One region of the Streptomyces sp. NBC_00414 genome, then DNA from elsewhere that is predicted to be linked to it. Evidence: riboswitches for the same ligand, from Rfam matches in the RefSeq annotation. Region 1 holds a riboswitch; each other region holds the start of a gene.
The links. Region 1 has a riboswitch for cobalamin ahead of OHS59_RS37360 (ABC transporter substrate-binding protein). Riboswitches for the same ligand answer to the same signal wherever they lie in the genome.

Region 1 (7,324 bases):
CACGCCGAGGACGGCCAGCGAGATCCAGAGCGTACGGACACCCCGGGCCGAGGACTCCAGGGCGGAGTCGACCTTGTCGGTGGTCGCGTGGGAATGCGGAGTGAGGAGGTGGGTCAGCCTGTGCCGGAGCGGGTGCCCGGACCGGGACGGGTGCCCCGAGCCGTGCGCGTGGCCGGGACGGCCGTGCGCGTGGCCGGACGTGGGCGCCCGGTCGGGTGCGTGATCATGCCCGTACCCGTCCTCCCCATCCCCGTACCCGTGGTCGTGCCGGTGCCCGCCCTGCTCGGTGCTCACACGTTCCCCTTCCCGGGACTCCGGTGCGCTCGGTGGACCCGGACCCGGACCTGGCCGGGCCCTGGACCCGGATCTGGCCCCGATGTCACTCGATGGACTTGCCCGGCCCACCGCGCCATTATGTGCGTATGAGCGCACGCATGCACCTGTCACCTGCGCACGATGAGCATCCGCGCACGCCGGGCGAGGAGCAGTTCGCCCTGGCCGCCGAACTTCTCGCCCTCCTGGGGGATCGCACCCGTCTCGTCCTGCTGCACTTTCTGGCCGAGGACGAGGCGGACGTCACGACGCTGACGGAGCGGTGCGGCGCCGCCCGCCCGGCGGTCAGCCAGCACCTGGCCCGCCTGCGGCTGGCGGGCCTTGTCAACACGCGCAAGGAGGGCCGCCGGGTGATCTATTCGCTGCGGGACGGGCATCTGCGCCGGGTCGTGGACGAGGCGCTGAATCTGGCCGACCACCGGCTGAGCGACAGGCCGGCGCACGATTGAGCGGTCCTGTCCGCCGTCCTGTTTCGGGTGCGGCCTCTGGGTACTCGGGGCGTGAGAGCCAGCCTGCCTCCGGGCGGGGGAGGCGCGACCGGGGGATGCTGAGGAGGCGGAACCACGGCACGGCCCGGCGAGTTCTTCCGGCGCCGTCGGCCGTCCGCCCACACCCCTCGGCACGATTCAGGAACGGTACTGCCATGAACCGCGACGCAAGAGTCCGAAGCGACGTCGTCTCCAGCCATTCGGTGGCGGGCGCCCCGTGCTGGGTCAGCCTGACGGCGCGCGACCAGGAGACCTCCGAGGCCTTCTACCGGGCGGTCCTGGGCTGGCGGTTCCGGACGACCTCACTGATGGACCGCTTCCGGATCGCCTACGCGGACGGGGTGCCCGTCGCGGGCATCGCGGCCGTGGCCACGATGTGGCAGATGGCAGTCGCCTGGACCCCGTACTTCGCCGTGGACAGTGCCGACGAGGCGGTGGCCCGGGGCCAGGAGCGCGGTGGCACGACGGCGGTCGGGCCCATCGGCTTCCCGCCGGGCCGGGCGGCCCTGCTGGCGGACCGCGACGGAGCCGTCTTCGGCATCTGGGAGGGCCAGCTCGTCGTCGGCTGGGAGACCTGGCGGCGGGCCGCCCCCGCCTTCCTCAGGCTTCACACCCGCAACGCCTTCGACGCCGCGATGTTCTACGGCGAGGTGCTGGAGTGGGCGACCTCGCGGCCCGGCTGCTGCGAGGTGCACTACGACGGGGACGAGGTGGTCCTGCGCAGCGACGGCGCCGTGGTGGCCCGTATCCACTCCGGTGCGGTGGAGGCCGCTCCCGACCCCACGATCCGGCCGCACTGGCAGGTCCACTTCCCGGTCCCGGACGTGGAGGCCTGTGTCCGTGCGGCGCTGGCTCACGGGGGCACGGTCCGGGACGGCGCGACCACCACGGAGGCGGTGCTGCGGGATCCCGACGGCGCGCAGTTCACGGTGACGTCGAAGCCTCAGCCGTGAGTTCCGCGGCCGGCGGATCGCGCCACCAGAATGATTCCTTCCGGCTCAAAGAAGCCTATTCATGACCGGAAGTGACTGATAAAGAATCGGGTTGTCTGTCAATTGCACGAAACCCCTTGCTGCCGCCCCGTCACGGCACGTACATCTGTCCCCGCAACAGTCGTATTCCGGGGGGATGTTGGCATATGCAAGGTACGGTCGACGGATTCAGCTATGGAACGGTCACACCGGTCACGGCTTATGTGATGGCCTGTCTGGGAGCCGCCCTGGGACTGCGTTGCATCACCCGCTCCCTGCGCAACGACAAGTCGTGGAAACCGGGTTGGCTCGCGCTCGGGGCGGCTTCGATCGGCTGCGGGATCTGGACCATGCATTTCATCGCCATGATCGGATTCCAGGTCGAGGAGAGCCGTATCCGCTACGACGTCGGCCTGACCGTGCTCAGCCTCGCGGTGGCGATAGCCGTGGTAGGTATCGGCGTCCTCGCCGTCGGCTATCGCGGTGCGAGCACGACGACCCTGGTCATCGCGGGCACGTTCACCGGCCTCGGGGTCGCGGCCATGCACTACATCGGCATGGCCGCCATTCGCCTCAACGGCAGCCTGCGGTACGAGGTCCGTACCGTCGCGCTCTCCGTCCTGATCGCCGTCGTCGCCGCGACCGCCGCGCTCTGGGCGGCGGTCGCGATCCGCGGCTTCCTGACCAGCCTGGCGGCGAGCCTCGTCATGGGCGTCGCCGTGACCGGTATGCACTACACGGGCATGGCGGCCGTCAGCGTGCACCTGCACGGTGCGGCCGGCTCGCCCGACGTGGGCGACTCCGCCCACTCGCTGCTGCTGCCGATGCTCATCGGCCCGGTCCTCTTCCTGGCGCTCGCGGGAGTGGTGGTGATGTTCGACCCGATGCTCGTCCTCGGGGACGGCGACTGGAACCGGACCGCGTCCCGCCGCCGGGGGCCCGGCCCGCGCACGGAGCCGCCCGCCTGGTCCGGCTCGGCGTTCGAGGCCCCGCCGAAGGCGACGGACCGGCGCGCGTACGAGCCCGGTGCGCCGGGGCGGCGCAACGGGTGAACGCTGCCGGGACGGCCCAGGAAGGTCAGCCCATCCGGGTCAGCCCAGGCGGGGGATCTCGATCGCCGGGCAGCGGTCCATGACCATGTCGAGGCCGGCCGCGCGGGTGCGCTGGTACGCGGCCTCGTCGATCACGCCGAGCTGGTACCAGACGGCCTTGGCGCCGATGGCGACGGCCTCGTCGGCGACGGCGCCGGCCAGGTCGCTGTTGACGAACACGTCGACCACGTCGACCTCGAAGGGAATGTCCGCCAGGGAGGCGTATCCCTTCTCCCCGTGGACCGTCTCGGCCTTCGGGTGGACGGGGATCACGCGCTTGCCGTAGCGCTGGAGCACGTCCGCGACGCCGTACGCGGCACGGCGTTCGTTCGACGACAGGCCCACGACGGCCCAGGTGTCGCCGCTCTCGGTGAGGATCTTGCGGATCGTTGCCGGGTCGCCGTACACGGTGGGCCTCCTGCGGGTGTGAGTGTGTCTGGGCCCGACAACAGCGGGGGTGGCCCGGTGATTCCCGACGTCGGGCAGGCGCCCCGTCCAGTTCATGGGAGGGGGTGGGGCTGCGGGCCTGGGCGGGGTGCGGCCCGGTGGGGGTTGTTCACGCAGTTCCCCGGGCCCCTGGCGGTGTGCAGTTCCCGTGCCCTGAAAGGGGGCCCCTGACGCGGCGGTGATCAACAGAAACTCTGCGTTGCTTCGGCGATGGGTGCGACGTGCGATGGGTGCGATGGGTGCTGCGGGGGAGCCGTGCGGCTGCCGCGGGACGGGAGCCGGAGCCCTGCGCCACTGCCGAGTGGCCCCGAAAGCCGCCGTGATAGCTTGCGAAAGCCAGTCGAACCCATGTACGTGGGTCAGGGAATCCGGTGGAAATCCGGAGCTGACGCGCAGCGGTGAGGGTGACGGGCGTGGCATCGGCCACTGGACCGGATCGACGGTCCGGGAAGGCGCCTCGTCCGGATGAACCCGAGTCCGAAGACCTGCTGGCGGCCTCCGTGGTCCCGAGACGGCGGGGGAGCACCGTACGACCGGGCTTCGCGTTCGAGCCCTCGACGTCTGAGGAACTTCCGTGCCCATCGCACGCCCCGCCCGCCCTGCCGCCCTGCTCATTTCCGGGGTCATCCTGTTGACCGGCTGCGGCGGCGCCTCGCCCGCCGACGGCAAGGCCTCCGAGGCCGCCGTCACCCTGGACAACTGCGGCCACACCGTCCGCGTGGAGTCCCCGCCCCGGCGGGCCGTCTCCCTCAACCAGGGCACCACCGAGATCATGCTCTCGCTGGGCCTCGCCGACCGTATGGCCGGCACCGCCACCTGGACCGACCCGGTCATGAAGGGCCTGGAGAAGGCCGACGCGAAGGTGAAGCGGATCGCCGACAACAACCCTTCCTTCGAACGGGTCCTGGACGCCGACCCCGACTTCGTCGCCGCCTCGTTCGAGTCCACGCTCGGCAAGGGAGGCGTCGCCACCCGGGAGCAGTTCGAGAAGCTCGGCGTACCCGCGTACGTCTCGCCCTCCGACTGCGCGGGCAAGGACAACACCGGAGACGGCGACGGCGCCCGCAAAAAGCCTCTCGGTATCGACGCGATCTACGGCGAGATACATGATCTGGCCGAGGTGTTCGGCGTGCAGGAGCGGGGCGACAAGCTCGTCGCCGAGCTGAAGCAGCGCATGAAGAAGGCCACCGCGGGCGTCGACGCCTCGGACGTCTCCCTCCTCTACTGGTTCGCCAACTCCGAATCGCCCTACATGGCGGGCTGCTGCGGCGCCCCCGGCATCATCACCCGGGCGTTCGACGCGAAGAACGTCTTCGACGACACCCACGAGGAATGGCCCCAGATCAACTGGGAGACGGTCGCCGACCGCGACCCCGACGTCCTCGTGATCGGCGATCTGACCCGCAAGTCGCAGACCGCCGAGTCCGCGAAGAAGAAGATCGAGTTCCTGGAGTCCGACCCGGTCACCAAGAACTTGACCGCCGTCAGGAAGAAGCGGTACGTCCTGCTCAGCGGGCAGGCCATGAACCCGACCATCCGCACCGTCGAGGGCGTCGAACAAGTGGCCGCCGCCCTGCGGGAGTTCGGGCTCGCCGGGTGACTCGCGAGGCGATGCGCGGGGCGACACGGCCGCGCGTGGGGCTGCTGTGCGCGGCCGGTGTGGCACTGCTCGTCGCATCCGTAGCCGTCGCGATCACCATCGGTCCGGCGGACATCCGCGTGGCCGACGTCTGGTCCGTGGTCGCGTCCCATCTCGGCTGGGGGAGTACGGAGCTGAGCCCCATCCGGGACGGGATCGTCTGGCAGCTGCGGCTGCCGCGCACCCTGCTGGCCGCCGTCTGCGGGGCCGGGCTCGCGGTGTGCGGCGCCGTGATGCAGTCCCTGCTGCGCAACCCGCTCGCCGACCCGTTCGTCCTCGGGGTGTCCTCGGGAGCCTCGACCGGCGCGGTCGTCGTGGTCGTCCTCGGCGCCGGCGGCGGCCTGGTGTCGGTCTCCGCCGGAGCGTTCCTCGGAGCGCTGCTGTCGTTCGGACTCGTGCTGCTGCTCAGCCACACCCTCGGCGGGACGACGGACCGGGTGGTGCTCAGCGGGGTCGCCGCGATGCAGCTCTTCTCCGCGCTGACCTCGTTCGTCGTGATGACCGCCGCCGACGCCGAGACCACCCGCGGCGTGCTGTTCTGGCTGCTCGGCTCCCTGGGCGGGGTCGGCTGGACCGACGTCTGGGTCTGCCTCGCGGTCCTGGTGGTCGCGCTGGCGGTCTGCCTGGCGTACGCGCGCACGCTGGACGCGTTCGCCTTCGGGCAGGACGCCGCCGCGAGTCTCGGGGTGTCCGTGGCCCGCACCCGGCTGGTGCTGCTGTGCGTGACGGCGCTCCTGACGGCCGCGCTCGTCAGCTCGGCGGGCGCCATCGGCTTCGTCGGACTCGTCCTGCCGCACGCCGCCCGGGCGCTGGTGGGCTCCGGTCACGCCCGGCTGCTGCCGGTCGCCGCCCTCGCCGGGGCGGTGTTCCTCGTGTGGGTGGACACCCTGGCCCGTACCGTCCTCGACCCCCAGGAGGTGCCCGTGGGCGTGGTCACCTCACTCATCGGCGTACCGGTGTTCGTGCTGGTGCTGTACCGGACACGGAGGACGCGATGACGGCCGAGCGCATCGAAGACGTCGAGTGCGGCGTCGGCGTGGAGGGCGTCGGGAAGGGGGAGGCCGTCCCGGCTGCCGGGCTCCGGGCCCGGCGCGTGACCCGTACCGCCGACGGGCGCGTCATCCTGGACGGCGTCAGCATCAGTCCCGCCCCGGGTACCACCGTCGGCCTCCTCGGTCCGAACGGCTCCGGCAAGTCCACCCTCCTGCGCCTGCTCTCCGGCGTCCTCGCCCCCGCCTCCGGCGTGGTCACCCTCGACGGCCGCCCGCTCGCCGAACTGGGCCGCCGCGACATCGCCCGCCGTATCGCGGTCGTCGAGCAACAGGCGGACACCCAGGTCGAGCTGAGCGTCCTGGACGTCGTACGCCTCGGTCGTACTCCGCACCGCCGCGCCTGGACGCCCCCGTCCCCGGCCGACGAGGAGGCCGTGCGCGAGGCACTGGACCGCACCGGCCTGGCCGACCGCGCCCACCAGTCCTGGCACACCCTGTCCGGCGGCGAACGCCAACGCGTGCAGATCGCCCGCGCCCTCGCCCAGGAACCCCACGAACTCCTCCTGGACGAACCGACGAACCACCTGGACATCCAGCACCAGCTCGACCTGCTGGGCCTGGTCACCTCGTTGCCGGTCACCAGTGTCGTCGCTCTGCACGACCTCAACCTCGCCGCGATGTACTGCGACCGGCTCGTCGTCCTGCGCGAGGGGCGCGTGGTGGCCGTCGGGACACCGGCCGACGTCCTCACGGAGAAACTCATCGCCGAGGTGTACGGCGTGCGGACCGCCGTCACCCGCGACGGTTCCGACGGCCGGCCGCACGTGCGTTTCCTGGGCACCGTGAGGCGGACCGCGCCCCCGGAACTCGCGAACACGTGTCCGGAATGATGTCGGCATCCCTGCGCGCGGCCTTCCACACGCCTACGCTCAGCCCGTGCTGCGTATCACCGACGCCCGAACCGGCGACTCCGTCACCGCCACCCCGGCCCGCCGGGGCCTGACCCGCGTCGAGGCGCATGTGCCGCGCCCCGACACCACCGGCCTGCGCGTGCTCCTGATCGCCGATGTCCTCGTACGGGCACTGGAGATCGGCGGGACGCCCGTCTGGACCGTCCTGACCGGCACGGAGGGACGCGCGGAGCTCCGGGCCCGGGCCAGGGCGCTCGGCATCCGCCCGTTCGAGGACGAACGGGACAGCAGCCCCGGCCTCGGCGAGTCCCAGGTACTGCGTGTACGCGGCCCGGACGACGAACGGGTGGGAGACGAGCCGGCGGATGGCGGCCCCACTTCCGAGGCGGCGGCGGCCGGTGGGACCACGACCGGCGGGAGGGCGGGCGGGCTGCGCGTCGAGGTCGCCCCGG
Region 2 (7,324 bases), 7.6 Mb from region 1:
CATTCCGCAGGCGTGGATCATCCGGACGGCGACCTGGCTGACGTCGGCGGGCAGCGCCGCGAGGTCCGCCTCCGCGCGGATCGTTGCGAAGGACCGGCGGTAGATCGCCGCGCCGTCCTTCTCGTAGTCGTACGTGGTCACGGTGTTCTCTCACTGCTCTCGGTCGTCATACGGCTCAGGCTCAGGCTCATACGCAGGTTCGTGCTCGTGCTCGTATTCGTGCTTGTGCTCGTATTCGTGCTCAGGCTCATGGAGTGATCGCCGTCAGGGCGGCGGCGAGCTGGGAAGGGTCGTCCAGGGGGACCGTGCGCGGTTCGCCGCCGGGTACCTCGACGGACAGCCGGTAGCCGCCCTCCGGGGCGGCGACGACATCGATCCGCTCGCCTCGGGGGTGCCCGCAACGGCGCTCGCATCCGGACCAGTACAGAGGGAGGCCGCGGGGGCCGACCGCACCGAGCGTGCCGGTCGCGTCCGCCCGTACGTCGGCCCGGGACTTGGCGCAGCCCGGCCGGCCGATGCAGGCGCCGACACGCAGCCAGGGCGAGTCGGGGTCGGTGACGAGGCCGACGGCGGCGAGGCGGGCCAGCGACTCGGCCCCCTGCGCGGCGCTCGCTCCCGGAGTGGGAAGAACCACACCGCGCCACGGGGTCAGCCGCAGCTCACAGGTGGTGGTCCGCGTCAACTCCCGCCACTGGGGAGCCGAGAGGCGGCCCAGCGGAATGTGCACGGACAGCGCGTCGCCGACCGCTCCCGGCAGCGGGCCCTCGGTGCGGGCTGTTTCCCGCACCTGCCTCTCGTGGCTGATGTTCTCCGCTGTGAGACGACGACCGACCGCCGCGGTCAACTCGTCGTCGGCGAGCGCCAGCTCGGCCACCCGCCAGGCGCGTGCCCCACTCGCCCGCTCAGCCTCCAGAAACGCTTCCGCAGCCGCCATGGCGGCCCGCGGCGCGTCCTCGGCGGACACGTGAAGGGCCAGGTCGGACGCCCCGAGACCGAGCTGCGCACCGCCGTCCGCCACCGCCCGGAGCGTCACGTCGGCGTCGAGTCCGGCGAGGTCCCCGCGCCCGTCGTCGAGCGCGAACAGGAACCGTCCCGACAGTGCCTGCGCCGCCTCGCTCGCACACAACACGGCGTCGAGGGCCGACAGCCACGGCCGTATGTCCCGCAGCCCCCGTCCGTCCGGCCCTTGTCCGTCCAGACCCCGTCCGTCCATGCCTCCTCCGTCGAGACCTGACAGCGGGGAGGCGACGATGTTGCGCACCCGCTCGTGTCCCCGTGAGGGCAGCAGCCCGGCGGAGGTCAGCAACTCGGCCAGTTCGGCTCCGCATCCGTCAGCCAGCCCGCGCACCTGTACGTTGCCGCGCGAGGTGAGATGCAAGTCACCGTCGCCCAGCCGCTGAGTGGCGTCGGCGAGCGCCTCGGCCTGGCTGAGAGTCAGCACACCGCCCGGAATCCGGACCCGGGCCAGCGCCCCGTCGTCCGCCGCGTGCAGCCGCAGGGTCCCCGGGCAGGCGTCACCGCGGTCCCGTGAGACCGCTGTGGCCTGGGACGATGGACGGAGGGCAGCCGAGGACATGGCGGCGAGCATACCTACGTTCCCGCAGGCTGTATGCCCCGCCCTTTTCCCCCGGCCCTTACTATCTCTATCGGTGGATCATCCGATCCGCCACCGCCACAACGGCGGCAGGGGAGGAAGCCGGTGCGAAGCCGGCGCGGTCCCGCCACTGTGAGCCCGGCCAGAGAATCCGGGTGAGCCAGGAACTCCCTTTCCCCAGCTCACGAGTTCGCGCGTGAGCACGGGGAGACCCATGTCCACCACCGCCCGGGGCGCGGACCCCGAGGAAGGCCCGACGCCACATGATCCTTCTGCTGTCGACGTCCGACACCGACCTGCTCAGCGCTCGCGCGGCCGATGGTCCGGTGTCCTACCGGTTCGCCAACCCGTCCCGCCTCGACATCGACGGCCTCCCCGCCCTCCTGGACGGCGTCGACCTGGTCGTCGTACGTCTCCTCGGCGGTCTGCGCGCCTGGGAGGACGGCCTCGACCTGCTGCTCGCCGACGGCCGCCCGGTCGTCGTCCTCACCGGCGAACAGGCCCCCGACGCCCAGCTGATGGCCGCCTCCACCGTGCCCATCGGTATCGCCGCCGAGGCCCACGCCTACCTCGCCCACGGCGGCCCGGCCAACCTCGACCAGCTTGCCCGCTTCCTCTCCGACACGGTCCTGCTGACCGGCCACGGCTTCGATCCGCCCGCGCCCGCACCGACCTGGGGCCCGCTGGAGCGCGCGGGCCGTGCGGCCGACGGCGCCCCGACGATTGCCGTGCTCTACTACCGGGCCCACCACATGAGCGGCAACACGGCGTTCATCGGAGCCCTGTGCGACGCCGTCGAGGACGCGGGCGGCCGTCCCCTCCCTCTGTACGTCGCCTCGCTGCGCGCTCCCGAGCCGGAGCTGATCGAGGAGCTGCGGGCGGCCGACGCGATCGTCACCACCGTTCTCGCGGCCGGCGGCACCAAGCCCGCCGAGGCCTCCGCGGGCGGCGACGACGAGTCCTGGGACGCGGGCGCCCTCACCGGCCTGGACATCCCGATCCTCCAGGCCCTGTGCCTGACCGGCTCACGGACCGCCTGGGAGGAGAGCGACGAGGGCGTCTCACCGCTGGACGCGGCGAGCCAGATCGCGGTGCCGGAGTTCGACGGCCGCCTGATCACCGTGCCGTTCTCCTTCAAGGAGATCGACGAGGACGGCCTCCCGGCGTACGTCGCCGACCCCGAGCGCGCGGCCCGGGTGGCCGGGATCGCCGTACGCCACGCCCGCCTCAGGCACATCCCGGCCGCCGAGAAGCGCCTGGCCCTGGTCCTGTCCGCGTACCCGACCAAGCACTCCCGGATCGGGAACGCCGTCGGCCTCGACACCCCCGCCAGCGCCGTCGCGATCCTGCGCCGACTCCTCGACGAGGGCTACGACTTCGGGCCCGCGCAGGACATCCCCGGACTGGTCTCCGGGGACGGCGACGAGCTGATCCGCGCGCTCATCGAGGCGGGCGGCCACGACCAGGACTGGCTCACCGAGGAGCAACTGGCGCGCAACCCGGTCCGTATCCCGGCCGCCGACTACAAGCGCTGGTACGCGACCCTGCCCGCCTCCCTGCGCACCGCCGTCGAGCAGCACTGGGGACCGGCGCCCGGCGAGATGTTCGTCGACCGCAGCGGCAACCCGGAGGGCGACATCGTGCTCGCGGCCCTGCGCCGCGGGAACCTGCTGATCCTCATCCAGCCGCCGCGCGGCTTCGGCGAGAACCCGATCGCGATCTACCACGACCCCGATCTGCCGCCCTCGCACCACTACCTCGCCGCGTACCGCTGGATCGCCGCCGCACACGCGGACGGCGGCTTCGGCGCGGACGCGATGATCCACCTCGGCAAGCACGGCAACCTGGAATGGCTGCCCGGCAAGAACGCGGGCCTGTCCGCCGCCTGCGGTCCCGACGCCGCGCTGGGGGACATCCCCCTCGTGTACCCGTTCCTCGTGAACGACCCGGGTGAGGGCACGCAGGCCAAGCGCCGCGTGCACGCCACGCTCGTCGACCACCTGGTCCCGCCGATGGCCCGCGCCGAGTCCTACGGGGACATCGCGCGCCTGGAGCAACTGCTCGACGAGCACGCCCAGATCGCCGCCATGGACCCGGCGAAGCTGCCCGCGATCCGCGCCCAGATCTGGACCCTCATCCAGGCCGCCAAGCTCGACCACGACCTCGGCCTGGAGGACCGCCCCGAGGACGACGGCTTCGACGACTTCCTGCTCCATGTCGACGGCTGGCTGTGCGAGATCAAGGACGCCCAGATCCGCGACGGCCTGCACGTCCTCGGCAACCCGCCGAAGGGCGCGGACCGCGTCAACCTCGTCCTCGCCATCCTCCGCGCCCGCCAGATCTGGGGCGGCTCCTCCGCCCTGCCCGGCCTGCGTGAGGCCCTCGGCCTGGACGAGTCGGCCGCGACCCGCACCACCGCCGACGAGGCCGAGGCCAAGGCCCGCGCCCTGGTCCAGGCGATGGACGACGCCGACTGGGACCCGGCCGCCGTCCCCACAGACCAGGGCGAACAGGTCGCCGCCATCCTGGAGTTCGCCGCCCGAGAGGTCGTCCCGCGCCTCGCCGGGACCACCGCCGAACTCGACCACACCGTGCACGCCCTGAACGGCGGCTTCGTCCCCGCGGGCCCCTCCGGATCGCCCCTGCGCGGCCTGGTCAACGTCCTGCCGACCGGCCGGAACTTCTACTCGGTCGACCCCAAGGCCGTCCCGTCCCGGCTCGCCTGGGAGACCGGCCAGGCCCTCGCCGACTCCCTCCTGGAGCGCTACCGCACCGACAACGGCGACTGGCCCACCTCCGTCGGCCTCTCCCTGTGGGGCACGAGCGCGATGCGCACGGCGGGCGACGACGTGGCCGAGGCGCTCGCCCTGCTCGGTATCCGCCCCGTCTGGGACGACGCCTCACGCCGGGTCACCGGCCTGGAGGCCATCCCGTACGAGGAGTTGGGCCGCCCCCGCGTCGACGTGACGCTGCGCATCTCGGGCTTCTTCCGCGACGCCTTCCCGCACACGATCGGCCTGCTCGACGACGCCGTACGCCTGGCCGCCTCCCTCGACGAACCGGCCGAGGCCAACTTCGTACGCGCCCACACCCAGGCCGACCTGGCCGAACACGGCGACGAACGCCGCGCCACCACCCGTATCTTCGGCTCCCGCCCGGGGACGTACGGGGCCGGGATCCTCCAGCTCATCGACTCCCGCGACTGGCGCACCGACGCCGACCTCGCCGAGGTCTACACGGTGTGGGGCGGCTACGCCTACGGCCGTGAACTCGACGGCCGCCCGGCCCGGGACGAGATGGAGACCGCGTACAAGCGCATCGCGGTCGCCGCCAAGAACACGGACACCCGCGAGCACGACATCGCGGACTCGGACGACTACTTCCAGTACCACGGCGGCATGGTCGCCACCGTCCGTGCCCTGCGCGGCACCGCCCCCGAGGCGTACATCGGCGACTCCACCCGCCCCGAGACCGTCCGCACCCGCACGCTCGTCGAGGAGACCTCCCGGGTCTTCCGTGCCCGGGTCGTCAACCCCAAGTGGATCGAGGCGATGCGCCGCCACGGTTACAAGGGCGCCTTCGAACTCGCCGCCACCGTCGACTACCTCTTCGGTTACGACGCCACCACGGGTGTGATCGCCGACTGGATGTACGACAAGCTCACCGAGACGTACGTCCTGGACCCGACCAACCGTGAGTTCCTCCAGCAGGCCAATCCCTGGGCCCTGCACGGCATCGCCGAGCGGCTGCTCGAAGCGGAGTCGCGCGGGATGTGGGAGAAGCCGGACCCGGCGGTGCTGGAAGCGCTGCGCCAGGTGTACCTGGAGACGGAAGGGGACCTGGAGGGCGAGGAGTGACGCCCACGTACTGAGTCGACAGCAGTCGGCAGCGGGCGACAGCAAGGGCCGGAGGGGAAACCCCTCCGGCCCTTGCTGTGTTGATGACGGGCGTCCCGCTTCTTCTGCTGCTAGCGTGCAACTGCACATTAGTTGCAATAACAAGTTCGAAGGATGTTGGACATGGCGGTTTACACACTCCCGGAGCTTCCGTACGACTACGCGGCGCTCGAACCGGTCATCAACCCCCAGATCGTCGAGCTGCATCACGACAAGCACCACGCGGCGTACGTGAAGGGCGCGAACGACACCCTGGAGCAGCTCGCGGAGGCCCGTGACAAGGAGGCGTGGGGCTCGATCAACGGCCTGGAGAAGAACCTCGCCTTCCACCTCTCCGGCCACATCCTGCACTCCATCTACTGGCACAACATGACCGGCGACGGCGGCGGCGAGCCCCTCGACAAGGACGGCGTGGGCGACCTTGCGGACGCGATCGCCGAGTCCTTCGGCTCCTTCGCCAAGTTCAAGGCGCAGCTCACCAAGGCGTCCGCGACCACGCAGGGTTCGGGCTGGGGCGTCCTCGCCTACGAGCCGCTCAGCGGCCGTCTGATCGTCGAGCAGGTCTACGACCACCAGGGCAACGTCGGCCAGGGCTCGACCCCGATCCTGGTCTTCGACGCCTGGGAGCACGCCTTCTACCTCCAGTACAGGAACCAGAAGGTCGACTTCATCGACGCCATGTGGGCCGTCGTCAACTGGCAGGACGTGGCGAGGCGTTACGCCGCCGCCAAGGAGCGCGGCGACAGCCTGCTGCTCGCGCCGTGAGCGACGTGAGCGGGACGCGAGAGCCGTCGGCGCGGTGAGAATGCTGTGACGCCGTAGCCGCGTCCGCTCGGAGCCCTGCCCGCTCAGCCGACCGCGGTGGTTGCCGTGACCGCGTGTGCCTCAAGGCCCGGGGTCGCGAGCAACTCCGCGACGCAGGCCGCCGTACCGCTCACCGCGGAGACGGCCCCAGCGGGGAGGGGGCCGAAAGCGGTGTACGCGCACGCTGCCAGTGTGCCGCCCGGCCGCCCGACCGGGCGCGGTCAGCTCATCAGCCCCGCGGCGACGGTGGCACCCAGCTCCCAACACGCCTGGATGTCGGCCTTGTCGGGCTCGCCCGTCACGGTCACGGCCTCCGCCGAGCGTCGCCAGCCCAGGCCCTTGGTGATCGACTCGATGCCTCGCACCGCTCCGGTGACGTCGTTGCCGCCGTGCACGTAGTAGCCGAAGGGCCTGCCCTGGGTCTCGTCGAGGCAGGGGTAGTAGATCTGGTCGAAGAAGTGCTTCAGGGCACCGGACATGTAGCCCAGGTTCGCCGGAGTACCGAGCAGGTATCCGTCGGCGGCCAGCACGTCGGCGGCCGTGGCGGACAGGGCCGCCCGCCGGACGACGCGTACGCCTTCGATCTCCGGGTCGTTCGCGCCGGAGACGACGGCCTCGAACATCGCCTGGCAGTTGGGTGAGGGGGTGTGGTGCACGATCAGCAAGGTAGCCACCCCCGAACCCTGCCGTGCGGACGCGCCGGGCCGCAAACGGAACGGCCGCCGTGCGGAGGCGGAGCGCCTCGTCGGGTCAGCCGTTCCGGGTGATTCCGGCGGTCGCGACGAGCAGCTCGTCGATGGCGGTACGGATGCTCTCGTCCTGGGTGAAGCCCCGCCGGCCTCCGCTGTTACGGAGACGTTGATCGAGGCCGTCGACGTCCGCCAGCAGGGAGGCGGCCGGGCGGGCCGCGACGCCGATGCGCGTCAGGTGGCGTACCGCCGGGAGCATGACCGGCAGGTAGGTGCCGCCGGGCAGGGCCTGGACGGCCTTCGTCAGCACGGGGACGGCGGTCCCGGTGTCACCGGTCGTG
Region 3 (7,324 bases), 4.9 Mb from region 1:
TCGCAGGACTCGGGGTTCTCAAGGGAGCAGGCGACCGCGTCGGGGTCGGCGGTCTGCTGGACGGGAATGGTCGTCTCGGGCCGCGCCTGGACCTGTGGGCTCTGGGCCTGGGCGGCGCGGGCGATCCGGGTCGCCGGGCGTGAGCGCAGGTAGTACGTCGTCTTCAGCCCCGACTTCCAGGCGTACGCGTACATCGAGGAGAGCTTGCCGATGGTCGGCGTCTCCAGGAACAGGTTCAGCGACTGGGCCTGGTCCAGGAACGGGGTCCGGGCTGCGGCCATGTCGATCAGGCCGCGCTGCGGGATCTCCCACGCCGTGCGGTAGAGGTCGCGCACGTCCTGCGGGACCCAGGTGAAGCCCTGCACCGAGCCGCCCGACTCGCGCAGCGCCTCCCGGGTCTGCGCGTCCCACACGCCGAGCTTCTTCAGCTCGGCCACCAGGTAGGAGTTCACCTGGAGGAACTCGCCCGACAGCGTCTCGCGCTTGAACAGGTTGGAGACCTGCGGCTCGATGCACTCGTACACGCCCGCGATGGACGCGATGGTGGCGGTCGGGGCGATGGCGAGCAGCAGCGAGTTGCGCATACCCACGGCGGCGATCCGCTCCCGCAGGGCGGCCCAGCGCTCCGGCCAGTTCAGCTCGACGTCGTAGTGGTCCGGATGCAGCACACCCTGGGCCGTACGGGTCTTCTCCCAGGCGGGCAGCGGGCCGTTGCGCTCGGCGAGGTCCGCGGACGCCTCGTACGAGGCGAGCATGATCCGCTCGGCGATCCGGGTGGAGAGGGCACGGGCCTGAGGGGAGTCGAACGGCAGCCGCAGCTTGAAGAAGACGTCCTGCAGACCCATGGCGCCGAGGCCCACCGGACGCCACTTGGAGTTGGAGCGGCCCGCCTGCTCGGTCGGGTAGAAGTTGATGTCGACGACCCGGTCGAGGAAGGTCACGGCGGTACGGACGGTCGCGTCGAGCCGCTCCCAGTCGATGTCCTGCGCGTCGGCGTCCACGAAAGCGCCCAGGTTGACCGACCCGAGGTTGCAGACCGCGGTCTCCCCGTCGTCCGTGACCTCCAGGATCTCGGTGCACAGGTTCGAGGAGTGGACCGTGTGGCCGGGCAGCGCCGTCTGGTTGGCCGTGCGGTTGGCGGCGTCCTTGAAGGTCATCCAGCCGTTGCCGGTCTGCGCCAGGGTGCGCATCATGCGGCCGTACAGGTCACGGGCCGGGATGGTCCTCTTCGCGAGCCCCTGCTCCTCGGCCCTGCGGTACGCGGCGTCGAACTCGTCGCCCCACAGGTCGACCAGCTCGGGCACGTCCGAGGGCGAGAACAGCGACCAGTCGCGGTTCTCGTTCACCCGGCGCATGAACTCGTCCGGGATCCAGTGCGCGAGGTTCAGGTTGTGCGTACGCCGGGCGTCCTCACCGGTGTTGTCGCGCAGCTCAAGGAACTCCTCGATGTCGGAGTGCCAGGTCTCCAGGTAGACGGCGGCGGCGCCCTTGCGCCGGCCGCCCTGGTTCACCGCGGCGACCGAGGCGTCGAGGGTCTTCAGGAACGGGACGATGCCGTTCGAGTGCCCGTTCGTGCCGCGGATCAGCGAACCGCGCGAACGGATCCGGGAGTACGAGAGGCCGATGCCGCCCGCGTGCTTGGAGAGGCGGGCCACCTGGTGATAGCGGTCGTAGATGGAGTCCAGCTCGTCCAGCGGGGAGTCGAGGAGGTAGCAGGACGACATCTGGGGGTGGCGCGTACCGGAGTTGAAGAGCGTGGGGGAGGAGGGCAGGTAGTCGAGGCGGCTCATCAGCCGGTACAGGGAGGCCACTTCGTCGAGGGCGCGCGTGGTGTCGTCCTCGGCGAGACCGCTCGCCACCCGCAGCATGAAGTGCTGGGGCGTCTCGATGACGGACCGCGTGATCGGGTGCCGCAGCAGGTACCGGCTGTGCAGGGTTCGCAGGCCGAAGTAGCCGAAGCGGTCGTCGCCCGCCAGGTCGATCAGCGCGTCGAGCCGGGCCGCGTGCAGGCGTACGAACGCTGCCGTGCGGTCGGCGATCAGGCCCTCGCGGTGGCCGACGGCGACCGACTCGGAGAAGGAGCGCACACCCTGTGAGGCGGCCTCCTCGGCGATGCCGACGGTCAGCAGGCGGGCGGCCAGCTTCGAGTAGACCGGGTCCTCGGAGATGAGCCCTGCGGCCGACTCCGTGGCCAGCTCACGCAGCTCGGCCGTGTCCGCGGCGGCGGACCGGCCGCGCAACGCGGCGGCGGCGACCCGGCCGGGGTCGGCACCGGGGAGGTCGGCGGTGAAGTCGGTCAGGATCCGCAGCAACGCGGTTCCCGGTCCGTCTGCCTCGGCCCTGTCCTGCTGCTCCCGGGTCGCTGTCGCGGAGACCGGATCGGCTGGCGCGATGGTCACGTAGGGCTCTCCCTCGCTCGGCACGGGGCCCGCGGGGAGGGGGATTCGGAGCACACGGGGGTACACGCTCTGGGCAGCGGTACTCCGCGTCCACCGGCCCACTCCACGAGGCCCGGACGTCATGCACCCGGACCGGACGGTCCAGGCGCGCTGTCGGCAGGTCCTCGGACTGACTCCTGTACGCGATATACGAGCATGCGGACATATGGGCATGCGTATATGCGCGTATAAGTACACCGTTGCGGGACAGTTCCGGATTCGCACCGGATTCCCCTGCGACGACAGCGAGCATGAGCATACATCTTGTGCCGGGCTCCGGAAGCACCCCCACATCTTGTGTCGTGTCGACTCCGGGAGGGGTAGCGGAGCGTGTCAGAGCGTCAACTCATAGCTGAGGAGCATGATGTCGTCCAGGTGCGGGACGGGGTTCCAGTCCCGGGCCGGATCGCGGGTGAAGCCGAGGCGCTCGTAGATCCGGTGGGCGCTGTGCATGGTGCGCTGGGTGGACAGCACGACGGCCCCGCAGCCGTCCGTGGCCCGTGCGCGGTCGACGCAGGCGCGCACGAGGGCGGTGCCCACGCCCCTGCCGCGGGCGTCCTTCGAGACCGCCAGCATCCGGATCTCGGCCTCGCCGTCGCGCGAGACCTCGGCCATGGGACCGCCTGCCGGCACGAAGGTCACCCCGCCGAGAAGCCGCCCCCGCACGCCCGCCCCGCCGCCGCCCTCCACGTCCTCGACGGCCACCAGTACGTCGGCGGCGGCGGCCCGCTTCGCCACGTTCCGCAGCTCGCCGAGGTACTCGTCGCTCTCCCCGAAGTCGAGCAGCCCGTCCCCGAGATAGGCCTGCGCGGTGATCTCTCCCAGCGCGGTGTACTCCCCGGGCTCCGCCCGTCTGATCACGATGTCCATGCTGAGCAGTGTGCAGTGTGCCGGTGGCTCGGGTGGTTCGGGTGGCTCTCAGCCCGCGCTCGGCCACAACTGCAGCGTCGAGACGAAATCCTTCGTGAAGTCGCGCGGGCCAGGACCCAGCGCCACCCGGCCGGTGAGGCGGGCCCGTGCGGTCAGGGCCGGCGACTCGGGATAGTAGATCCGCCCCGCCGCCGAGGGCACGAACACGGTCTGGCCGCGGGTGAGTTCGGCGGCGGACTCGACGATGACCGCGCCCTCCGCGAGCGTCACGAACGACTCGTCCGCGCACACGCCGACGGCGAGCGGATCGTGCAGCGGACAGGTGCCGTCCCCGCCACTGCGCCGGTACGCGTCCATGTAGACCCGCAGCAGTCTGGCGGCGAGCGCGGTGCCGGGGCCCGCCGCCTCCAGGGCCGCGAGGTCGGCGGGCCTGAACAGCCATTGGTGCGAGGCGTCCAGGTCGACCATCGTGAACGGGATGCCGGAGGACAGGACCAGCTCGGCGGCGTCCGGGTCGGCCCACATGTTGAACTCGGCGACCGGGGTGATGTTCCCGGGCACCCGCGCGGCGCCGCCCATGAACACGAACCTGCCGACGCGCCGGGCGAATCCGGGGTCCTCCAGGAGCGCGATCGCGATGTTGGTGAGGGGGCCCGTGGCGCACACCGTCAGCTCGCCCTCGTACTCCCGGGAGAGCCGCAGCAGCGCCTGCGCGGAGGACTCCGTCGGGTGCGCGGCGGTCGAGTCGGGCAGCGTCTCGTCGCCGAGGCCCGAGGGGCCGTGGAAGTCGGCGGCGACGCGGTAGGGGAGGCGGGTCAGGGGGCGGCCCGCACCGCGGTGCACGGGGACGTCGGCGTCGATGCGCATCGCTCGTGCGAGGGCGCGGGCGTTGAGGTAGGTCTGCTCGGCGGGGAGGTTGCCGCCCGCGGAGGTGTAGGCCTTCAGGTCCCACAGGCCTGTGCCCAGGAGGTACTGGAGGGCTACGGCGTCGTCGATACCGGGGTCGCTGTCGAGGACGATGGGCGCGCGTGGGGTCACCGGTCCAGGTTATCCGCCCCCGTCGCCCCTACCCTCCCCCAGTCTCGGCTTCGCTCGACCGGGGGGACCCCCATCGTCACCGCATGGGGGCTGCGCCCCCTCGCCCCCGTTGTCCTCAAACGCCGGACGGGCTGAAAGACATACGCCCGTCCGGCGAGATCTCAGCCCCTCCGGCGTTTGAGGAGCGGGGGTTCGGGGGCCGGCCCCCGAGTACGGCCCTAGTGGCCGGCCGTGCCCGCCGTCGCAGGCGGCAGCTCGACCTGGACTCCCTTGTCGCCCGCGTCCGCCGTGTAGTCCTCGGCAGAGGTCTCGTCGACGCCCTCGGGTGCGTTGACGGCCTTCAGCACGAACGTCATCACCACCGTCACCACCACGTTCAGCACGAACGCCGTGAGCCCGATGTACCCGATCTCCCCGATCCCGGGAATCTCCTTCGACGACCCACCGAAGTGCTTCTGCGAAGGCGAAGCCACCCCGTACGCGGCGAGCGTGCCGTACACCATGCCGACCGCCCAGCCCGCGAGCAGCGCCCACCGGTGGAACCAGCGGGTGAACAGGCCGCCGACCAGCGCCGGGAAGGTCTGCAGGATCCAGATGCCGCCCAGCAGCTGGAAGTTGATGGCCACCGTCTTGTCCATGGTGAGGACGAAGACCAGCGCGCCCACCTTCACGAGCAGCGAGACCAGCTTGGAGACCTTGGTCTCCTGGGCGGGCGTCGCGTCGGGCTTGATGAAGTCCTTGTAGATGTTGCGGGTGAAGAGATTCGCCGCCGCGATGGACATGATGGCCGCCGGCACGAGCGCGCCGATGCCGATCGCCGCGAAGGCCACGCCCGCGAACCAGTCCGGGAACATGGTCTCGAAGAGCTGCGGGATCGCCAACTGCCCGTTCTCCACCTTGATCCCGGCCGCGATCGCCATGAAGCCGAGCAGCGCGAGCAGGCCCAACATCAGCGAGTACAGCGGCAGGAGCGTGGTGTTGCGCCGGATCACCTCACGGCTGCGCGAGGACAGCGTCGCCGTGATCGAGTGCGGATACATGAAGAGGGCCAGCGCGGAACCGAGCGCGAGCGTCGCGTACGTCCACTGCCCCGCCTCGCCCGGTACCAGGGAGCCGCGTGGCGCGCCGGTCGCCGGGTTGGTCTGGTTGTAGGCCTCGCCCGCCTTGGCGAAGATCTCGTCGAAGCCGCCCAGCTTGATCGGGATGTAGATGATCGCGACCGCGATGACGATGTAGATCAGCGTGTCCTTGACGAACGCGATCAGGGCGGGCGCGCGCAGCCCGGACGAGTACGTGTACGCGGCCAGCACACCGAAGGCGATGAGCAGCGGCAGGTCCTTGACGAACCAGTTGGTGTCCTCGCCGCCGCCGACGCCCATCACGTCGAGGACGGCCTGGATGCCGACCAGTTGCAGCGCGATGTACGGCATCGTCGCGAGGATGCCGGTGACGGCGACCGCGAGCGACAGCCCCTTCGAGCCGAAGCGCCCGCGCACGAAGTCCGACGTCGTCACATAGCCGTGCTTGTGCGACACCGACCAGAGGCGGGGGAGGAAGGTGAAGATCAGCGGGTAGACCAGGATCGTGTACGGGACGGCGAAGAAGCCGGCCGCGCCCGCCGCGTAGATCGCCGCCGGAACCGCCACGAACGTGTAAGCCGTGTAGAGGTCGCCGCCGAGCAGGAACCAGGTGACCCAGGTGCCGAACGACCGTCCGCCCAGGCCCCATTCGTCGAGGGTGTGCTCGTTGCTCGACCGGCGCCAGCGCGAGGCCATGAAGCCCATGACCGTGACGGCCAGGAAGAAGAAGATGAAGACGGCGAGTGCCACGCCGTTCACGCCGTCCTTCATGCGGACGCACCCCCCTTCTGCGACGGGCGGGCGGCCTTGCGGGCGCGCTGGTCACGGTTCCACAGCGTGAACGCGGTCATCGTGAGCGAGGTCGAGATGAGCACCCACAGCATCTGGTACCAGTAGAAGAACGGAATGCCGATGAAGGTCGGGTCGACCTTCGCGTACGACCCCACCCAGAGCATCGCCACGAACGGCGCGATCAGGCAGAGGGCGATCACCACGCGGACCGGTGTCACCACCGGTGGATTCTCCTCGGGCGCTCTTGGCGCGTCCGGTGTTTCTGACATGCGGCGGCTCCGTCCCCTCACTGATCACCTGTGCAACGCGCAGGAAATCTAAGGGACGGTTCCGCTTTATGGAACCCCCGTCCGCATAACGGATGTGCCGTGTCGTTCAACGACGGCGGTCGCTCCCGTCACGGCGTCAGCAGCAGCGGAAGCCCTGCCGGGGATCCTCCTCCTGACGGTCCGTACGCATCCGCTCGAACTCCCGCCGCGAGGGCACGTCCGCATCGGGCCGGGCGGTGCGCACATGGGCGACGTAACGGTCGTACGCGGACTCGTCGGTGAGTTCCCGTACGTACCAGCGCACTCCTCCGACCGCCCTAGCCGCGCGGTTCAGCGCCGACCGCATCGCGTACCTCCTCCTTCTCCTCCTTGGTCGGGATCAGCCCGGCCGGAGCGACGATCTGCGACTCGACGTACGGCGCCTCGCTGAGCGTGGAGAGCGCGGGACGGCGTATGTGCCGGATGCACACCCTCGTCGCGTCCGCGATCACGATGACGATGAGCAGGGCGAGAGCCGCCGTGAGGACACCGTCGACCGTGGAGTTCGTGACGATCGTGTGCATGTCGTCCATGTTCTTGGCGGGCGCGACGAGTTCGCCCCGGTCGATGCCGTCCTGGTAGATCGAGCGCTGCTTGAAGAAGCCGACGCGCGGGTCGCTGGAGAAGACCTTCTGCCAGCTCGCGGTCAGGGTGACCGTGGCGTCCCAGACGAGCGGGATCCCGGTGATCCAGGCCCACTTGAGGCGTCCGGACTTCACCAGCAGGGTCGTGCAGACGGCCAGGGCGACCGCGGCGAGGAGCTGGTTGGAGATGCCGAAGATCGGGAACAGCTGGTTGA
Region 4 (7,324 bases), 7.4 Mb from region 1:
GCGGCGGCGGGATGGGCACGGTCTGGCGGGCCACGGACCTGGCCCTGCACCGGAACGTGGCCGTCAAGGAGGTGCGGCCTCCGGACATCGGCCTCGCCGAGTACGACCCGGACGGCGCGCGGCTGCTGCGCGAGCGGGTGCTGCGCGAGGCCAGGGCGCTCGCGAGGATCGATCACCCGAACGTCGTGACGATCCATCACATCGTCGACGGCGGCGAGGGAACCTATCCGTGGATCGTGATGGAACTGGTCGGCGGCGGTTCGCTCGCCGACCGCCTGGAGCGGGGCCCGATGACCCCCGTGGAGACGGCACGGATCGGCCGGGAGATTCTGGCGGCGCTGCGGGCGGCGCACGACGCCGGTATCCAGCACCGGGACGTCAAGCCCGCCAACGTCCTGCTGCGCCCCGACGGCCGCCCCGTGCTCACGGACTTCGGGATCGCCGCGATCCGTGAGTCGACGGCCCTCACCGCCACCGGTTCGATCATCGGTACGCCCGACTACATGGCCCCCGAGCGCATCGCGGGCGACGACGGCGGTTCGGCGTCGGACCTGTGGTCGCTGGCGATGATGCTGTACGCCGCGGTGGAGGGCGAGCATCCGCTGCGCCGCGGCACGACGATGGCCACCCTCGCCGCCGTTCTCTACGAGGACGTGCCGCCGCCCGGACGAGCCGGTCCGCTGGCGGACGTGCTGATGCGGGTGCTGGTGAAGGACCCGCAGGCCCGCCCGGACGCCGGGACGCTCGACCGCATGCTGATGGCCGTGGCGGAGAAGGGTGCCGAACCCGAGGACCGTACGGAGTCCACGTCCTACCGGCTCACGCCTCCGCGGGACGCGGTGCCCGGGCCACCCGGCCCGGCATCTGCACAGCCCATACAGCCCGTACAGCCCACACAGCCTGCAGGGCCCGCGAGGCGAGGGCGCCGGACCACGGTCGCCCTGTCAGCCGTGGGAACGGTGCTGGTGGGCGTGCTGGCGTGGACGCTCCTGCCCGACGGGGAGGGGCCGGGATCGTCGGCCTCGGGCGACTCGACGAACGGAGCGACGGCGAATCCGTCGGCCCACGCCTCCTCCACCGGCAAGGACGGCAAGGACGACGAGAGCGGCAAGGCCGACGCGAGCCCCACGCCCCGGCGGACGGGGTCGACGAAGACCACCGACCTGCTGACACCGGCCGGCGTCCGCACCGCGATCAAGGCCCTGGAGAAGGAGACGGGCCGCGACCGGTACGGCAGCATCACGGTCTACCCCGACTACCTCTCCGCGGAAGTGATGGTCGAGGGCAGCCGAACCAGCTACGACCGCTACACCTACTACGTGGGCCGGGGTGTACAAGAGAGCTCGATCAAGGCTCAGTTGGCCGGTGGAGCCCTGCCGATGACCCTGGACGGCTTCGACTGGGACCGGATCCCCGCCCTGCTCGCCGAGGCGGAGAAGAAGCTGAACGTCGACAAGGCCACCAGCCGCTACCTGCTGGTCAAGTCGCCCAACGACGTGTTCGACAGGCCGGCGGAGATCTCGGTCTACCTCAGCGACGAGTACGGCAGGAGCGGCTACCTGCAGGCCGACATCCGCGGCAAGGTGACCCGGGTGATGCCTGCCGACTGACGGCGGATCGGGCCGTCAGCCGTCAGCCGTCAGCCGTCTGGCGTCTGGCGTCAGTTGTCGGCTGCTACCGGGGGAGCGGAGTGCCGTGCTGCCGAGACCATGGCGGCCAGCTCGTCCGCCGTACGCGGACCGGCGGACGGGTCGGTCAACAGGCCCTGCGCACCCAGGAGTTCGGCCACCGCGACGCCCCAGGGCAGGCGCAGTCCCGCCTGAGCCAGGAGGTCGGTGCGGGCCAGGGTCGTGTCCGCGGGGCCGGTGACCGCTCCGGACGGGGTGAGGAGCGCCGCGTCGTCGGCCCAGCGCAGGGCGAGGTCCACGTCGTGCGTCGCCATCACCACGGTGGTACCGCTCTCGCGCAGCCCGTCGAGGGTCGCGAGCAGCCGTTCCTGACCGTCCGGGTCGAGCCCCGCGGTCGGTTCGTCGAGGATCAGGACACGTGGCCGCATCGCCACGGCGCCCGCGATCGCGGTCCGCTTGCGCTGCCCGTAGGAGAGCAGATGGGTGGGCCGGTCGGCCAGGGCCGTGATGTCCAGTGCGGCGAGCGCCTCGTCCACCCGGGCCCGTACCTCGGTGTCGGGCAGGCCGAGATTGAGCGGGCCGAACGACACGTCCTGGCCGACGGACGCGGCGAAGAGCTGGTCGTCCGGGTCCTGGACCACCAGCTGGACGGTCGTGCGCAGCAGGGTCAGGCCTTTGCGGTCGTACCGGACCGGGCGGTCCTCGACGGTCAACTGCCCCACGTGCGGCCGCAGTCCGCCGCTGAGCAGGCGCATCAGCGTGGTCTTGCCGCTGCCGTTGCGGCCGAGCAGGGCGAGCGCACGCCCCGCGCGCACCTCGAAGTCGAGGCCGCTGAGCACGGTCGGGCCGTCCTCGTACGCGTAGGACGCGCCCCGCAGGGCGACCAGCACGGGCTCGCTCATCGCAGCGGCCTTTCCAGTACGAGGGTGAGTGCGGCCACCGCCGCGAGCAGCGCGACGGCGGCGAGTGTGAAGCGCGCGGAGATCCGGGCCTCCGGGACCAGGACGCGCAGGGTGCCGTCGTAACCGCGCCCGGCGAGCCCGGCCTGCAGTCGGGTCGCCCGGTCGAAGGCCCGGACGAAGGCGGTGGCGCCGAGCCCGGCCAGCGAACGCCAGGTGGCGGCCCGCGTGGTGTGCCCGAGCCGCGCGGCCTGCGCCTCCCGGACACGGCGTACGGAGTCGAGAAGCAGGAAGCTCATCCGGTACGTGACCATCGCGACGTCCACGACCGGTGCGGGCACTCCGGCGTTCACCAGCCGGGGCAGCAGGTCGGACATCGGAGTGGTGAACGCGAACAGCAGGACGCCGAGGGAGGCGGCGGAGGTACGCAGCAGCAGTTCACCGGCGCGCACCGCCCCACCGTCGGCCAGGGTCACGAACCCTTCGGGGCCGCCGACCTGGAGGAGCAGGGGGAGTGCTCCGGTCACGCAGAAGCCCAGCGGCACCCGGTAGGCGCGCCAGAGCCGGCGCCCGGGTACCGCGGCCGGGCCCAGCAGCAGGGTGAGGGCGGTGACCAGGACAAGAGCGGCGCCCGGCCAGGGCGGGAGAGAGATCGCCAGTACGGTCAGGCCGAGACCGAGCACGGCTTTGTCCACGGGATGGCGGCGGCGCCAGCGACTGCTGTGCGCCGCCGCGTCGATCGGCAGCACGAAGACTCAGGTCCGTCCGACGGAGGACCCACCGGTGCCGCCGGACGTGCTCCCCGCAGCCGCGTCTGAGTCTGCGTCCGAGGTTGTGCCGGGCACGGGATCCTGACTCGTTCCGGGCGCGGCGTCCTGGCCGTCCTCCCGCTGGGCCAGGACACGCAGTTCGCCCTGGCGCCTGCCCCTGCGCAGGCCGAAGTAGTAGGCGAGGACGCCCGCGCCGAGGGCTGCCTGGAGGGCGAACAGCGCCGACTCGATCTCACCGGACGGCGGCTCGTACAGGGGTGAGAACCACGGCTCGTAGTCCGGCTCGATCTCGGTGATCGCGGTCTCCGCCTCCGCGTCGGCGCCCGTGAACGGCTCCTTCTTGTGATCGCCCATGCCGAAGGCCAGCGGCAGTACGGCGAGCGCGGCCACGACGAGCAGCAGCAGGGCGTTGATCTTCGCGTTACGGCTCATCGGGCCACCGCCTCGGTCGTCTCCGTGGTCCCGGTCGTCCCGGTCCGGGACTGCCCCTTGGCGAGGAACACGCCCAGCCGGGTCAGTTCGCCCTTGCTCGACTGCACCAGCAGCCGCATCACGAACACCGTGAGAAGCCCCTCGCTCACCGCGAGCGGGATCTGGGTGACGGCGAAGATGGAGCCGAACTTGCCGAGCGCGCCCAGGAATCCGCTGCTCGGGTCGGGGAACGCGAGCGCCAGCTGCACGCTCGTGACGCAGTAGGTGGACAGGTCGGCGACGAACGCGGCGAAGAACACCGCGACCATCAGCGGCACGTCGAACCGCCGGAGCAGCCGGTAGACCGCGTAGCCGGCCCACGGCCCGACGATCGCCATCGAGAAGACGTTGGCGCCGAGCGTGGTGAGCCCGCCGTGCGCGAGCAGCAGTGCCTGGAAGAGCAGGGTGATGGTGCCCAGGACCGCCATGATCGGCGGCCGGAACAGGATGGCGCCGAGTCCGGTGCCGGTGGGGTGCGAGCAGCTCCCGGTCACCGACGGCAGTTTCAGCGCGGAGAGAACGAAGGTGAAGGCACCCGACGCCCCGATGAGGAGTGTGCTCTCGGGGTGTTCACGGACCTCACGGGTGAGCGACCGGACTCCGTGGACGACGAACGGCGCCGACGCGACGCCCCAGGCGACCGCGTGGCCGGGAGGAAGGAAACCCTCGGCTATGTGCATGGTTCAGCAGACCCTCTCCAGCACCTCGTGGATGGTTGACGCGCCTTGGCCGGTCTCCTGGCTTACGGGTAACACCACCCGTGCTCCGCCTTCCCGGGTCCGAGGACCCAGTGGCTGCCCGTGAGGGCCGGAGCCGGACTTCCCGATCACAGTGGCGAGGGCCGCACCGGCATCACACCGATTTCCCGAGCACCAAGGCGTCGTGACAGTAGTGCGCGTACCGGGGTGGTGACAAGCGGCCCTCGGGGGGCGTGAGAGTGCTCACGCAGCGCGCGCCGGTTCCTCCGGAGCGACGGGAGCGCCTGTTCAGGCGCCCTGTTCACGGGTCGGCAGTTCCCGGAAGAGGCCGCGCCCCGCCCGGGCGCCGCCTTCTGTGACCACGGATGCACAAGAGATGCTGCGGGGGTGTCGATTCGGCTCCGCCCGGTTCGTCGGTCGGGTACAGGGATCTCAGGAACACCGGGAGGAAACATGAAGTACATGCTGCTGGTCTGCGGCGACGACACCGCCGACGCCTCGGACATGGCACCCGTCGAACCATGGGTGGAGGAGCTGAGCGTGCGACGCGGTGTACGGCTGCACGGCCACCGGCTGCGCCCCCCGGCCGACGCGGTGACCGTGCGCGTACGCGGCGGTGAAGTGCTGCGCAGCGACGGGCCGTTCGCGGAGACGAAGGAGTACGTGGCCGGGTTCGACATCCTTGAGTGCGACAGTCTGGAGGAGGCCGTCGAGGCGGCCGTGAAGCATCCGGTGGCGGCCCTCGGGGCCATGGAGGTGCGCGCGTTCTGGGACGACGAGGACGCGGAGGGGGAGATCCGCCGCCTCGACGCGGAGCTGACAACTGCCGGGAGGGAGCGGGACTTCGACCGGGCGATGGCCTGTTACGCGCCGGACGTCGAGGTGTTCCACCCGGTGAGCGGTCTGGAACAGCGCGGGATCGATGCCCTCCGCAAGGCCGAGGAGGTGTGGTTCTCGACGTTGTCGGGACCGGTGGAGCGCGAGGTGCTCGAATTCCAGGTCCGGGTCGACGAGAGCATCGCCTTCAGCCACGCGCTCGTGCGGATCCGCGCCACGCCGGTCAGCGGTGACGCGCTGGACACCACGGCGCGGGTGACCACCGGCTACCGCCTGACGGGCGACCGCTGGCTGATCGTCCACCAGCACACGTCCGTTCCCTTCGACACCGGGGTGCCCGGAGCCATGGGGGTCTGACGGGCTCTGGAGGGGCTTCCCCGGAAGCCCCAGAGGCCCCTCCAGAACATCCGGTACGTGCCGGAGCGTGCGCCAAGTCTTGACGTGCTCCTGGCAAGATGACTCTATGGGAGCGCTCCCACTTTCCCGAAACTCACGTTTCTTGGCGCTCACTTCCTGGAGTCGCAGTGAGAAGAGCAAGAAGCACGACACGAAAGAGCCACGTCAGCATGCTGCTGGCCGGGCTGGCCGCCTTTCTCGGGCTCGTCGTTCTCGGTGCCCTGGTGCCGACCACCGCGCATGCCCAACTGCCCGGCGAATCGCCAGGCGCCCTCGCGACCGGCCTCCATATCGACGACGGCCGCCTGCTCGAAGGCAACGGCAACGACTTCGTCATGCGCGGCGTCAACCACGCCCACACCTGGTACCCGGGTGAGACGCAGTCGCTGGCCGACGTCAAGGCGCTCGGCGCCAACACCGTCCGGGTCGTCCTCTCCGACGGCCACCGGTGGAGCAGGAACAGTCCGGAGGACGTGGCTGCCGTCATCGCCCAGTGCAAGGCCAACCGGCTGATCTGCGTACTGGAGGTGCACGACACCACCGGCTACGGCGAGGACGCCGCGGCCGGCACGCTCGACCATGCGGCCGACTACTGGATCGGCCTGAAGAGCGTGCTCACCGGCCAGGAGAACTACGTCATCGTCAACATCGGCAACGAGCCCTGGGGCAACACCGATCCCGCGGGCTGGACCGACCCCACGATCGCCGCCGTCAAGAAGCTGCGCGCCGCCGGGTTCGAGCACACCATCATGGTGGACGCGCCCAACTGGGGCCAGGACTGGCAAGGAGTCATGCGTGCCAACGCCCAGGCCGTGTACGACGCCGACACCACCGGCAACCTGATCTTCTCGATCCACATGTACAGCGTCTTCGACACCGCGGCGGAGATCACCGACTACCTGAACGCCTTCGTCGACGCCGGACTGCCCATCCTCATCGGCGAGTTCGGCGGCCCGGCCGACCAGTGGGGCGACCCCGACGAGGACACCATGATGGCCACGGCGCAGCAGCTCAGGCTGGGCTACCTCGCCTGGTCCTGGAGCGGCAACACCGACCCGATCCTGGACCTCGCGATCGGCTTCGACCCCACACAGCTCAGCTCCTGGGGCCAACGCATCTTCAACGGCGCCAACGGCATAGCCCAGACGTCCGAGGAAGCCACCGTCTACGGCGGCGGAAACCCGGGTGACACCCAGGCCCCGACCGCTCCCGGTACCCCCAGGGCCTCCGCCGTTGCGGCCACGTCGGTGACCCTCACCTGGACCGCCGCCACCGACAACGTCGGCGTCACCGCCTACGACATCGTCCGCGTCAGCGGAAGCACCGAGACCACCGTCGCCGCGTCCACCACCAACACCACCACCGTGACCGGACTCACCGCGAACACGGCGTACACCTTCGCCGTCCACGCACGTGACGCGGCCGGGAACCGCTCGCCCCGCTCGGCCACGGTGAACGTCACCACCGCCGACGGCGGCAGCACACCCGGCACGAGCTGCTCCGTCGGCTACCGGGTGACCAACGAGTGGCCGGGCGGCTTCCAGGGCGAGATCACCGTCCGCAACACGGGCACCTCGGCGATCAGCGGCTGGAAGCTGGTCTTCGCCTTCGCCGACGGCCAGACC

Region 2: linked by a shared signal. The riboswitch ahead of cobN (cobaltochelatase subunit CobN) and the one ahead of OHS59_RS37360 (ABC transporter substrate-binding protein) in region 1 are both predicted to bind cobalamin.
Region 3: linked by a shared signal. The riboswitch ahead of OHS59_RS15910 (ribonucleoside-diphosphate reductase subunit alpha) and the one ahead of OHS59_RS37360 (ABC transporter substrate-binding protein) in region 1 are both predicted to bind cobalamin.
Region 4: linked by a shared signal. The riboswitch ahead of OHS59_RS05370 (energy-coupling factor ABC transporter permease) and the one ahead of OHS59_RS37360 (ABC transporter substrate-binding protein) in region 1 are both predicted to bind cobalamin.

Annotation. Positions count from the first base shown of each region.
Region 1 is NZ_CP107935.1:8,574,701-8,582,024, forward strand. Features, by position in the region: gene OHS59_RS37335 (cation diffusion facilitator family transporter) at 1-294, opposite strand, end outside; gene OHS59_RS37340 (ArsR/SmtB family transcription factor) at 423-782, shown strand; gene OHS59_RS37345 (VOC family protein) at 977-1,774, shown strand; gene OHS59_RS37350 (MHYT domain-containing protein) at 1,960-2,844, shown strand; gene OHS59_RS37355 (CoA-binding protein) at 2,884-3,291, opposite strand; cobalamin riboswitch at 3,651-3,837, shown strand; gene OHS59_RS37360 (ABC transporter substrate-binding protein) at 3,905-4,930, shown strand; gene OHS59_RS37365 (FecCD family ABC transporter permease) at 4,942-5,967, shown strand; gene OHS59_RS37370 (ABC transporter ATP-binding protein) at 5,964-6,851, shown strand; gene OHS59_RS37375 (hypothetical protein) at 6,898-7,324, shown strand, end outside.
Region 2 is NZ_CP107935.1:952,660-959,983, reverse strand. Features, by position in the region: gene OHS59_RS04225 (precorrin-8X methylmutase) at 1-141, opposite strand, end outside; gene OHS59_RS04220 (cobalamin biosynthesis protein CobG) at 248-1,588, opposite strand; cobalamin riboswitch at 1,653-1,785, shown strand; gene cobN (cobaltochelatase subunit CobN) at 1,858-5,451, shown strand; gene OHS59_RS04210 (superoxide dismutase) at 5,614-6,255, shown strand; gene OHS59_RS04205 (flavodoxin family protein) at 6,516-6,968, opposite strand; gene OHS59_RS04200 (hypothetical protein) at 7,045-7,324, opposite strand, start outside.
Region 3 is NZ_CP107935.1:3,721,948-3,729,271, reverse strand. Features, by position in the region: gene OHS59_RS15910 (ribonucleoside-diphosphate reductase subunit alpha) at 1-2,399, opposite strand, end outside; cobalamin riboswitch at 2,538-2,697, opposite strand; gene OHS59_RS15905 (GNAT family N-acetyltransferase) at 2,772-3,308, opposite strand; gene OHS59_RS15900 (nucleoside hydrolase) at 3,357-4,346, opposite strand; gene mctP (monocarboxylate uptake permease MctP) at 4,565-6,196, opposite strand; gene OHS59_RS15890 (DUF3311 domain-containing protein) at 6,193-6,486, opposite strand; gene OHS59_RS15885 (YbdD/YjiX family protein) at 6,623-6,832, opposite strand; gene OHS59_RS15880 (carbon starvation CstA family protein) at 6,804-7,324, opposite strand, start outside.
Region 4 is NZ_CP107935.1:1,218,037-1,225,360, reverse strand. Features, by position in the region: gene OHS59_RS05390 (serine/threonine-protein kinase) at 1-1,610, shown strand, start outside; gene OHS59_RS05385 (energy-coupling factor ABC transporter ATP-binding protein) at 1,661-2,530, opposite strand; gene cbiQ (cobalt ECF transporter T component CbiQ) at 2,527-3,276, opposite strand; gene OHS59_RS05375 (energy-coupling factor ABC transporter substrate-binding protein) at 3,283-3,729, opposite strand; gene OHS59_RS05370 (energy-coupling factor ABC transporter permease) at 3,726-4,448, opposite strand; cobalamin riboswitch at 4,479-4,660, opposite strand; gene OHS59_RS05365 (nuclear transport factor 2 family protein) at 4,920-5,660, shown strand; gene OHS59_RS05360 (cellulase family glycosylhydrolase) at 5,828-7,324, shown strand, end outside.